DNA from 3 places in the Pseudoxanthomonas sp. 134C1 genome. Region 1 is predicted to be linked to each of the others. Evidence: riboswitches for the same ligand, from Rfam matches in the RefSeq annotation. Region 1 holds a riboswitch; each other region holds the start of a gene.

Region 1 (3,272 bases):
CAGCTTGATGGCGTCGCGCATCTCCGGGGTCCACAGGCCCAGTTGCTTCAGTTCCGTGACCAGATAGCGGTTGACCTGCAGGAAATCGCCGGACAGCGTCTCGCGCTTGAACAGGTTGGAGATCTGCGGCTCCACGCATTCGTAGCAGCCGGCGATCGAGGCGATGGTCGCGGTCGGGGCGATCGCGATCAGCAGCGAGTTGCGCAGGCCGTGCTCGCGGATGCGAGCGCGCAACGCGTCCCAGCGTGCGCCGTCCCGCGGCGCCACGTTCCAGGCATCGAACTGCAGCTCACCGGCCGAGGCGCGGGTGTCGGCGAAGGACGGATGGCGGCCGCGTTCCTCGGCCAGCTCGCACGAGGTTTCCAGCGCGTGGAAGTAGATGGTCTCGGCGATCTTCTGCGACAGCGCGCGTGCCTCGGCGCTGTCGAAGGCCAGCCGCTTGCGGAAAAACACATCCTGCAGGCCCATGCAACCCAGGCCGACCGGACGCCAGCGCAGGTTGCCGCGACGCGCCGATTCGATCGGGTAGAAGTTCAGATCGATCACCCGATCCAGCTGACGCACCGCCAGCCGCACGGTTTCGGCCAGACGCTCGAAATCGAAGTCGCCGTATTCGTCGAAGTGGCGGGCCAGGTTGATCGAACCCAGATTGCAGACCGCGGTTTCCTCCGCCGAGGTGATCTCCAGGATCTCGGTGCACAGGTTGGACAGGTGGATGACGTTGTTCGCGCGCAGGGTCTGGTTGCTGGCGCGGTTGCACTTGTCCTTGAAGGTCATCCAGCCGTTGCCGGTCTCGGCCAGCGTGCGCATCATCCGCGCGTACAGCTTGCGCGCCGGCACCGCCTTCGCGGCCCTGCCCTGGGTTTCGGCCTGCAGGTAGGCCTGCTCGAACGCTTCGCCGTACAGATCGGTCAGCTCCGGCACGACCCGCGGATCGAACAGCGACCATTCCTGGTCGGCCTCCACCCGCTTCATGAACAGATCCGGCACCCAGTTGGCCAGGTTGAGGTTGTGGGTGCGACGCGATTCGTCACCGGTGTTGTCGCGCAGTTCGAGGAAATCCTCGACATCGGCGTGCCAGGTTTCCAGGTACACGCAGGCGGCGCCCTTGCGTTTGCCGCCCTGGTTGACCGCCGCGACGGAGGAATCCAGCGTCTTCAGCCACGGCACGATGCCGTTGGAATGGCCGTTGGTCGACTTGATCAGCGAGCCGCGCGAACGCACCCGCGTATAGCTGACACCGATGCCGCCACTGAACTTGGACAGTTGGGCGATGTCGCCGTACTTCTGGTAGATGGACTCCAGCGAATCCTGCGGCGAGTCCAGCAGGAAGCACGAGGACAGCTGCTCGTGGGTGGTGCCGGAATTGAACAGGGTCGGCGAGCTGGGCAGGTAGTCCAGGTTGCCCATGCGGCGGTACAGCGCCAGTGCCTCGGACACGTCCTCGCTGAGCGCGCAGGCGATGCGCAGGAAGAACTGCTGCGGGGTCTCGATGACCTTGCGGGTGTGCGGATGACGCAGCAGGTAGCGGTCGTACAGGGTGCGCAGGCCGAAATAGTCGAAATGCAGATCCAGCGAGGCATCCAGCGCGTCGTTGAGCTTGCGCGCATTGGTCTGCACGAAATTCAACAGCCGATCGTTGATCAGGCCGACCTCATGGCCGCGCGTCACCGACTGCGAGAACGCATGGATTTCCTGCCCGGTCACTTCCTTGGCGATGTAGCTGGCCAGCAGGCGCGCGGCCAACCGGCTGTATTCGGGTTCCTCGGCGGTCAGCAGCGCGGCGGTGCGGATGGACAGTTCGTCCAGTTCACGCGTGCTCGCGCCGTCGTACAGGCCGGAGATGGTGCGGGTGGCCACGCGCATCGGGTCGATGGCGTGCAGGCCTTCGCAGCTGCGCTGCACCGCGCGGACGATCTTGTTCAGATCCACCGGCTCGCGGCTGCCGTTGCGCTTGGTCACGCTCATCGCGGTTGCGGTGGGCGGCGAGGTCAACAGGAATGCGTCCTTCTGGGACGGGGAGACGTCGGTTTCAGCGACGGCGGTATCGGTCGGGGTCACGGGGCTTCCTCCATGCGTGATGCACGCGGCGACCTGTCCCTCGCAGGCAGCGGAAGGCCGTATGGAGCATCAGGGTGGGGAAGCGGCGTCGCAGGGGCCGCGACCGTGGGAACGGATGGCCGGCCTGCTTCACCAGCCATCTCCCCCCGGAGATTCCGCGGCCGGCACCGCGCGGTGTGCAACGCGCGGCTGTCGGCAGGTCTTCGGACTCGTGGACGCGGAAGCCCTGCTTCCTCCTAGCCCGTCGCTTCCCAAGGCAAGGCGCCTCAGTGCCAATGACGGGTTCGTTTCCACCTACCGCTGCGGGGCAGCGCCGGCATTCGACCGGCTTCCCTTTTCATCCCCCGGCGTGCGACCGGGAGAACCGACAGCCACAAGATAGTGGGGGCACATGGGAGCGTCAACACCAAATATGGTGATGCATGGACTGTGGAACGCCACTCCTCGCAGCAACGGGCGTTCCACGCATCCGCTATTTCACGAAGCGGATGGCGCCCAGGGCTTCCCGCAGCCGCGCCTGCGCGGTGGCGGTATCGAAAGGCGGCGTGCGCGGCGGATCGTAGACCTCCGGCCGGGTGCCGACGACCAGCAGGTCGATGGCGTAGCAGCGCTCCTGGCGCACGGCGCGGTAGGCGTCCACGGTCAGGTAATGGCTCATCGCGGCATCGCTGGCGCGGAAATGCCGGAACGGCTGGCCATCGATGCGGATTTCATCGCGCGGTGACGGCAATGCCGAGTCGGAGACCTCCAGGCAGGCGGCCACCGCGTCGGGATCATCGCTGATGCCCAGCCGCAATTCCGCCGCGGTGATCTCGTTGGAGCCGTCCAGGATCAGCGCGGCCAGCGCCTTGCCGCGGCTGTCCGGCTTGGCGAACGTCTTCCAGTCGTCGGTCGCGAGATAATCGCGGCGGAAATCGCGGCGCAGGGTGAAGCCCGGCAAGGGCAGGATAGCCACGCCCAGCGCCTCGTCGACGAACTGCGCCTGCAACGCGATGCGTGACGCCTGGGCGTCCGACACCGGCGGCGGCGGCGCTTCCGCCACGCGTGCGGCGGATGCGGCGCGCGCGGTGTCGACCGGATGTTCAGGCTGGCAGGCCGACAGCAGGCCCAGCAGGCAGATCGCACCCAAGCGTTGCGTCATCGCGGTGTTCCTTCTCGTTCACTCCAGCGCGGCCGAGTCTGGCAAAGGCAGGATGAACCGCAACGTCGCG
Region 2 (3,272 bases), on a different contig from region 1:
GAGGAGGGCAACCCGCTGTTCGAGGACGGCCAGCTCAGCGAACTGACCCGGCAGGCCCTGCAGTTCTGCGACACCTTCACCCGCGAGGACCAGGCCACCCGCCTGTTCGCCGCGGCCCTGGCCGAACAGGGACTGCTGATCGAACGCAGCGCCAACATCGCTTTCGCGGATGGCCGCCGTTCCAGTGTCGATGGCTTCCATGTGGTCGACGCCGAGCGGTTCGCCGCATTGCCGGATGCGGTGATCGTCGACTGGCATCGCAAGGGCTGGCTGGCGCTGGTCCATTTTCACCTGGCCTCGCTGGGCCGGTTCAACGATCTGCTGGCGCCCTGAGCGTTTTCCCTTCATTCCCTTCGAACCAGGTATCGCCATGTCCATGTCCCTCACCCCGATGTACCGCCGCACCGCAATCCTGCTGGTGCTGGCGTTCTCCACCGCCGCCGCGCACGCCGCCGACGGGGTCGCCTCGATGGAAGGTCCGGCGGTGGCAGGCGTCTGCTATCTCAGCCGCGAAGCGGTGTTCGCCAATGCCGCCGCCGGCAAGGACGCCGGCGTGCAATTGCAGAAGCTGGTCACCGACGCGCAGGCCGAGATCGAGCGTGACAAGGGCCGCGCCGAGTCGGAACTGTTGCGTCTCGGCCTGCGCGGAAACATCACTGCCGACAAACTCACGCCGGAGCAGACCAAGGCCGTGCAGGAAGCGCAGGCGGTGCAGCAACGCGCCGCACAGCGTTCGCGCGAGATCGAGGCGACCCGGTCAGGCGTCCTGGAACAGATTTCCACCGCGGCGCAGCCGCTGATCGCCGAAGCCTACAAGCAGCATGGCTGCGGCGTGCTGATCGATCGCGGCACCGTGCTGGCCGGCAACATGAGCCATGACCTGACCGCCGATGTGGTCAAGGCACTCGACGCGCGGGTGAAGTCGATTCCGGTGACGCTGCGTCGCGAGACCACCGCGGCATCCGCGCCCGTCGGCCGCTGATCAGCGCGACTGCCAGACCGCTCCGGCACCACGCAAGGCACCGGAGCGGCACTCCCGCCAACTGCTATACTCGCGCCGCCTGAGGTGACCGCCGGCCTGGCCGGTGGTTGAAACGGGAATCCGGTGCGCCTGATCGTGCATGCATGATCGGCAATTCCGGAGCTGCCCCCGCAACGGTAGGCGAGACAAGGTCCGCAAACAGCCACTGTGCTTGATGCATGGGAAGGCGCGGATCCGGAGCACGGCCCACGGCCACGCTTCACTCGCGAGCCCGGAGACCGGCCTTTGAGCGACGTGACATGCGGTGGGCGATGTCATGGGGCTCGATCCGTGTCGGGCTGCCATGACACTCCCTTTCCGCCTGTCCTTATCCAACGTTCCCGCGCGGGCAGGCGCGGTCAAGGAGTGTGTCCGTGCATCCGCAATCGTTCTTCCGTCGCCATCGCCTGGCGGCGTCGTTGCTGTCTTCCCCTTTCCTCGTCGCGCCGGCATTCGCCGAAAGTCCCACCGATCTCGACGGTGTCGTGGTCACCGCCAGCCGCACCGCGCAGACCCAGGATCAGACGCTGGCCGCGGTCACCGTCATCGACCGCGAGGAAATCGAACGCCTGCAGCCGGCTTCGCTGCCGGATCTGCTGACCGGACGGGCGGGGTTCTCGCTCGCCAACAACGGTGGTCCCGGCAAATCCACCTCGGTGTTCCTGCGTGGCACCGAATCGGATCACGTGCTCGTGCTGGTGGATGGCATCAAGCTGGGATCGGCCACCAGTGGCGGGGCGTCGCTGCAGGACATCCCGGTCGAGCAGATCGAACGCGTCGAGATCGTGCGCGGCCCGTTCTCGAGCCTGTATGGATCCGAGGCGCTGGGCGGCGTGATCCAGATCTTCACCCGTCGTCCGCACGGTGCGTTCACGCCCAACTTCAGCGCGGCCGTCGGCAGCGAGCGCACCCGCCGGGTTTCCGTGGGCGCGGGCGGCCGGAGCGGCGACGCAGCCGGCGGCGGCTGGTATGCGATCCAGGCCGGACACGAGGAAACCGACGGCATCAATGCCTATCGGGGAACCCGTAACTTCGATCCGGACCGCGACGGCTACCGCAACACGTCGTTGACCCTGCAGGGCGGCTATCGCTTCGACGAGCACTGGGATGCGGAACTGCGGCTGTTCCGCGCCGAAGGACGCAACGAATACGACGGCAGCCTCAACAACGAGGCCGACACCGTCCAGCAGGTGGTGGGCGGACGGATACGCTACGCCGCCAACGACCAGGTCCGCATCACCGCCAGCGCGGGAACCAGCGCGGATCTGAGCGAGAACTTCCTCGACGGCGTGTATTCCTCCAATTTCGACACGCGCCGCAAACTGGCCTCGTTGCAGGCCGATCTGGGCGTTGGTGGCGGGCTGCTGAGCCTGGGTTTCGACTGGTCCGCCGATCAGGTGGACAGCAATACCCGCTACGCGCGCGATCACCGCATCAACCGCGGTCTGTTCGGTCAGTGGCAGCAGGACTTCGGCGATCATTCGGTACAGGCCGGCGTGCGGCGCGACGACGACAGCCAGTTCGGCGGCGAAACCACGGGCAGCGTGCTGTGGGGCTGGAACTTCACCCCGCAGTTGCGACTGGGCGCGAGCTACGGCACGGCGTTCAAGGCGCCCACCTTCAACGAGTTGTACTTTCCCGGTTATGGGAATCCGGAACTGGGTCCGGAGACGTCGCGCAGTTTCGAGTTGAGCCTGCGCGGTGAACACGGCAAGGCGCGCTGGGCGCTGCATGCCTTCGACACCCGCATCGACGACATGATTGCGTTCGATGCCTCGCTCGGCGACTTTGGTGGCCCGAACAACATCGATCGGGCGCGCATCCGCGGCATCGAGGCCGAGGGCGGGGTGCGCGTGAAGGATTGGGATCTGCGCGCCAGCCTGACCCGCCTGGATCCGCGCAACGACGGCGACAATCCGAATCACGACAACGTGCTGCCGCGCCGCGCGCGCGCCAGTGGCCGCATCGACGCGGATCGGCGTTTCGGCCGCTTCAGCCTGGGCGCGAGCGTCGTCGGCGTGGGCGAGCGCTACGACAACCTGGCCAACACCACCCGGCTGGGTGGCTATGGCCTGCTGGATCTTCGCGTGGGATATGCGTTCGCCCCCGCCTGGAACCTGCAGCTGTCGGGTGGAAACCTGTTCGACAGGCGCTACGAGACCGCGGCGCTGTACAACCAGCCGGGACGCACGTGGTTGCTGACCCTGCGTTACCAGCCCGTCGCACGCTGAGCGGAGGCATCGATGAATCC
Region 3 (3,272 bases), on a different contig from region 1:
CCCGGGCGCGGGCCGGAGGCGGTGTTCCTGGACGGGGTGGTGGGGCGGTTGTACCGCAGCCTGTTGACCGGCGATGACCGGGGGCTGTCGGCGGCCATCGACGACTACCTGCGTCATCCGACCAGCCAGTCGTTCCGTGACGCCGTCGCGCTGGGGCAGGCGCGCCTGGACGCGCAGGCGGCACCGACGCGCCCGGACCCGCCGCAGGCCGAACCCGCGCCGCCGGTCCATGCACCGCCGGTCTTGCGCAGGTAAAAAAAGCCCGGCGGTTGCCGGGCTCTTTTCGTTGCGGTTCCGCGATCAGCGCCTGGGCTGGTAGCGCAGGCTCAGGCCGTATTCGCGGCCGGGCTGGTTGTACCAGGCGATGGTTTCGTACGCGCAATCGAACACGTTGTCGACCTTGGCCAGCAGCGTCCATTCCGGGGTGACCGCGTACTCCAGCCGCAGGTCGGCGGTGGCGAAGCCGCCCAGGCGGGTGGCGTTGCTCAGTTCGTCGTAGCGGTAGCCCGCGCCGCTGACGGTCGCGCCGATACGGAAGTCGCCGAACTGGCGGTCCACGTCGATGCGGCCGGTATCGCGCGCGCGACGCGGCAGCAGCTTGTCGTTGTTGCTGGCGCTGCGGTTGCGCGGATCGGTGTGGCTGAGCTGGGCGGAAAGATCCCAGCCGGCCAGCGTCACGTCGACGGTGAACTCGGCGCCGCGGATGCGGGCTTCATCCACCTGCACCATCTTGAAGCGGGTACCGTCATAGGTGATCAGATCGTCGATGCGGGTCTCGTACAGATCCAGCGCCCAGCGCCAGGCGTCGCCACTCTGGGCGATGCCGACGTTGAGGCTCCTGGACTTTTCCGGCTCCAGATCGCGGTTGCCGCTCCACGGGTCGTACAGATCGCTGAAGGTCGGCGCCTTGAAGCCGGTGCCGTAGGTCGCGCTGAGCTTGAAGCCACGGCCGAAACCCATGCCCCAGCCGAGGTTGCCGGTGGTGTGGTTGCCGAACTGCTCGTTGTCGTCGTTGCGCACGCTCGCCTGCAACTGGTGCGCGCCGAACTTGCCCTGGTACTCGACGAAGCCGGCGGTGTTGCGGCGGCTGTCGGCGGCGTAATCGGTGGTGCTGTCGAGGTGGTCGATGTACCAGTCCGCGCCGACGGTCAGCAGCTGATCCCGGCCCAGTCCGATGTCGGCCTGCGCGCTGGCGGTGTTGCGGTGGGTGTTGTGGGTGCTGTCGTGGTCGACTTCGTTGCGGTAGTTGTCGGTCTCGTTGTCGCTGCGGCCGACATTGACGGTCAGGGCGAAGCGGTCGGTCGGCACGTAGCGGACCTTGCCGTTCAACACCTGCTGCACGTTCTCGGTGTAGTTGTAGTAACCGTCGTACTGGTTCGCGCCTTCGGCGCGCAGCGCGCTGGCTTCGGCGGTCAGCGTATCGGTCAGCTTGTAGCCGCCACGCAGGCTGGCCGAAACGTTGCGGTAACCGTCGCGGTCGGGTTCGTCGGCGTAGCAGCCTCGGCCCTGCGATGCCGAGCCACGGCAGGCATTGATGCCGTCGGTGCGCTGGTAGGACGCATCCGCGCCGAACCAGCCGCGTTCGCCGCCACCGCCGAAACCGGCGCTGGCCTGGCGCAGGCCGTTGCTGCCGCCGCCCATCTGGAAGTGCGGCGTGTAGGCGCCCTGGTTGCGGCGGGTGAAGATCTGGATCACGCCGCCGATGGCCTCTGAACCGTACAGGCTGGAGTTCGGGCCGCGCACGATCTCGATGCGATCGATCTGCGCCAGCGGCAGATCCGGAATGGCGGCGGCGGCGAAATCGGCCGAATTCACCCGCACGCCATCGATCAGCACCAGGGTGTGGCTGGAGTTGGTGCCACGCAGGAACAGCGAGGTCTGCTTGCCCGGGCCGCCGGCGTTGGTCAGGTTGATGCCGGCGCGACCGCGCAGCAGATCCTGCAGCGAGGTCGCCTGGCTGCGCTCGATGTCGGCGCGATCGATGACCTGCACCGGCGCCAGGCTGTCTTCCAGCGCGATCGCGGTGCGGGTGCTGGTGACGACGACTTCGTCCAGCTCGGTGGCGGCGTTCTGGGCGAGGGCCAGGCCCGGAAGCGCCAGCGTGACGGCCAGGGACAGGGTACGGATAGGTGGCATTGCAATCGGCTCCATGCGCCGCGCGCTCCCGCGCGGCATAACGGGGGGAGGCGGCAACGCGGGAACGGGAAGACAGCGGAAACGGCCGTGCGCACGGCGCTCGCCGCCGCAACGCCCGCCGCGTCGCAACCAGTCGTCTTTCGGGCCGGTCTCCGGGCTTGCGAGCGCGATGGCGGACCATCGCCGGCCGGGGCGCCTTCCCGTGCGGATGCACAGTGGCGTGTGCCCTGTCCTGACTCGCTTACCGTTGCGGGGGCAGCGCCGGAATCACCCGTCGCGTCGCCGGAGAGGCGGGCGCGGGTTCACCGGCTTCCCGTTTCAACCCTGGGCGGAACCGCCCGCGGGTCACCAGAAAGCGCGGAGATTCTAGCAGAAGCGCGCCCCCGGCCCCATCGGCGTCCCGATGGCCGGGCGGCGGCGGCGGCTCCCGTAGAATCCCGGTTCCCTCCGTCGCAAGAACTCCGCACGTGTCCCAGGACTGGATCCACGCCGACTGCCGGCAACCTTCTTCCGAACACCGCGAACGCGCCCGCGCGCGCCAGGACGAGCTGACCAAGCCGCAGGGCTCGCTCGGCCGCATCGAGACCCTGGCGGTGGAACTGGCGGCGTTGCAACATCGGGATCGTCCCGTGGCGGCACGGGTGCCGGTGGTCGTGTTCGCCGGCGATCACGGCGTGGTGGCGCAGGGCGTGTCGGCGTTTCCTTCCGAAGTGACGGTGCAGATGCTGCACAACTTCGCCAACGGCGGCGCGGCGATTTCTGTGCTGGCGCGCGAACTCGGCCTGCCGCTGCGGGTGGTGGATGCCGGCACCCGCGCCACCCACGCCATCGCCGGTGTGCAGACCGACAAGCCCTGCCACGGCACCCGCGATTTCAGCGTCGAAGCGGCGATGAGCGAAGACGAACTCGCGCATGCGCTGGCCGCCGGCCGACGCGCCATCGAGGCGGCGGAGGAGGCGGATCTGTTCGTCTTCGGCGAGATGGGCATCGGCAACACCACCGCGGCCAGTGCGCTGGCCTGCGCGCTGGCGGATCTGCCGCTGGACGAGCTGGTTGGCGCGGGCACCGGATTGCAGGGTGATCGCATCGCCCACAAGCAGCAGGTGATCGCGGACGCGCTGGCGCTGCACCGGCCG

What was found. A riboswitch is a leader RNA that binds a small molecule or an ion and turns the genes downstream of it on or off. The one in region 1 is predicted to bind cobalamin.
Region 2: it holds a riboswitch for cobalamin, as region 1 does, so the genes downstream of both, btuB (TonB-dependent vitamin B12 receptor) here and AC3DEZ_RS00905 (ribonucleoside-diphosphate reductase subunit alpha) in region 1, are expected to answer to the same signal.
Region 3: it holds a riboswitch for cobalamin, as region 1 does, so the genes downstream of both, btuB (TonB-dependent vitamin B12 receptor) here and AC3DEZ_RS00905 (ribonucleoside-diphosphate reductase subunit alpha) in region 1, are expected to answer to the same signal.

Annotation. Positions count from the first base shown of each region.
Region 1 is NZ_JBYMTH010000001.1:205,315-208,586, reverse strand. Features, by position in the region: gene AC3DEZ_RS00905 (ribonucleoside-diphosphate reductase subunit alpha) at 1-1,968, opposite strand, end outside; cobalamin riboswitch at 2,239-2,445, opposite strand; gene AC3DEZ_RS00900 (hypothetical protein) at 2,534-3,202, opposite strand.
Region 2 is NZ_JBYMTH010000010.1:7,114-10,385, forward strand. Features, by position in the region: gene AC3DEZ_RS16365 (SapC family protein) at 1-333, shown strand, start outside; gene AC3DEZ_RS16370 (OmpH family outer membrane protein) at 371-982, shown strand; cobalamin riboswitch at 1,048-1,283, shown strand; gene btuB (TonB-dependent vitamin B12 receptor) at 1,390-3,252, shown strand; gene AC3DEZ_RS16380 (hypothetical protein) at 3,265-3,272, shown strand, end outside.
Region 3 is NZ_JBYMTH010000008.1:233-3,504, forward strand. Features, by position in the region: partial or broken gene AC3DEZ_RS14555 (hypothetical protein) at 1-255, shown strand, start outside; gene btuB (TonB-dependent vitamin B12 receptor) at 301-2,136, opposite strand; cobalamin riboswitch at 2,263-2,504, opposite strand; gene cobT (nicotinate-nucleotide--dimethylbenzimidazole phosphoribosyltransferase) at 2,604-3,272, shown strand, end outside.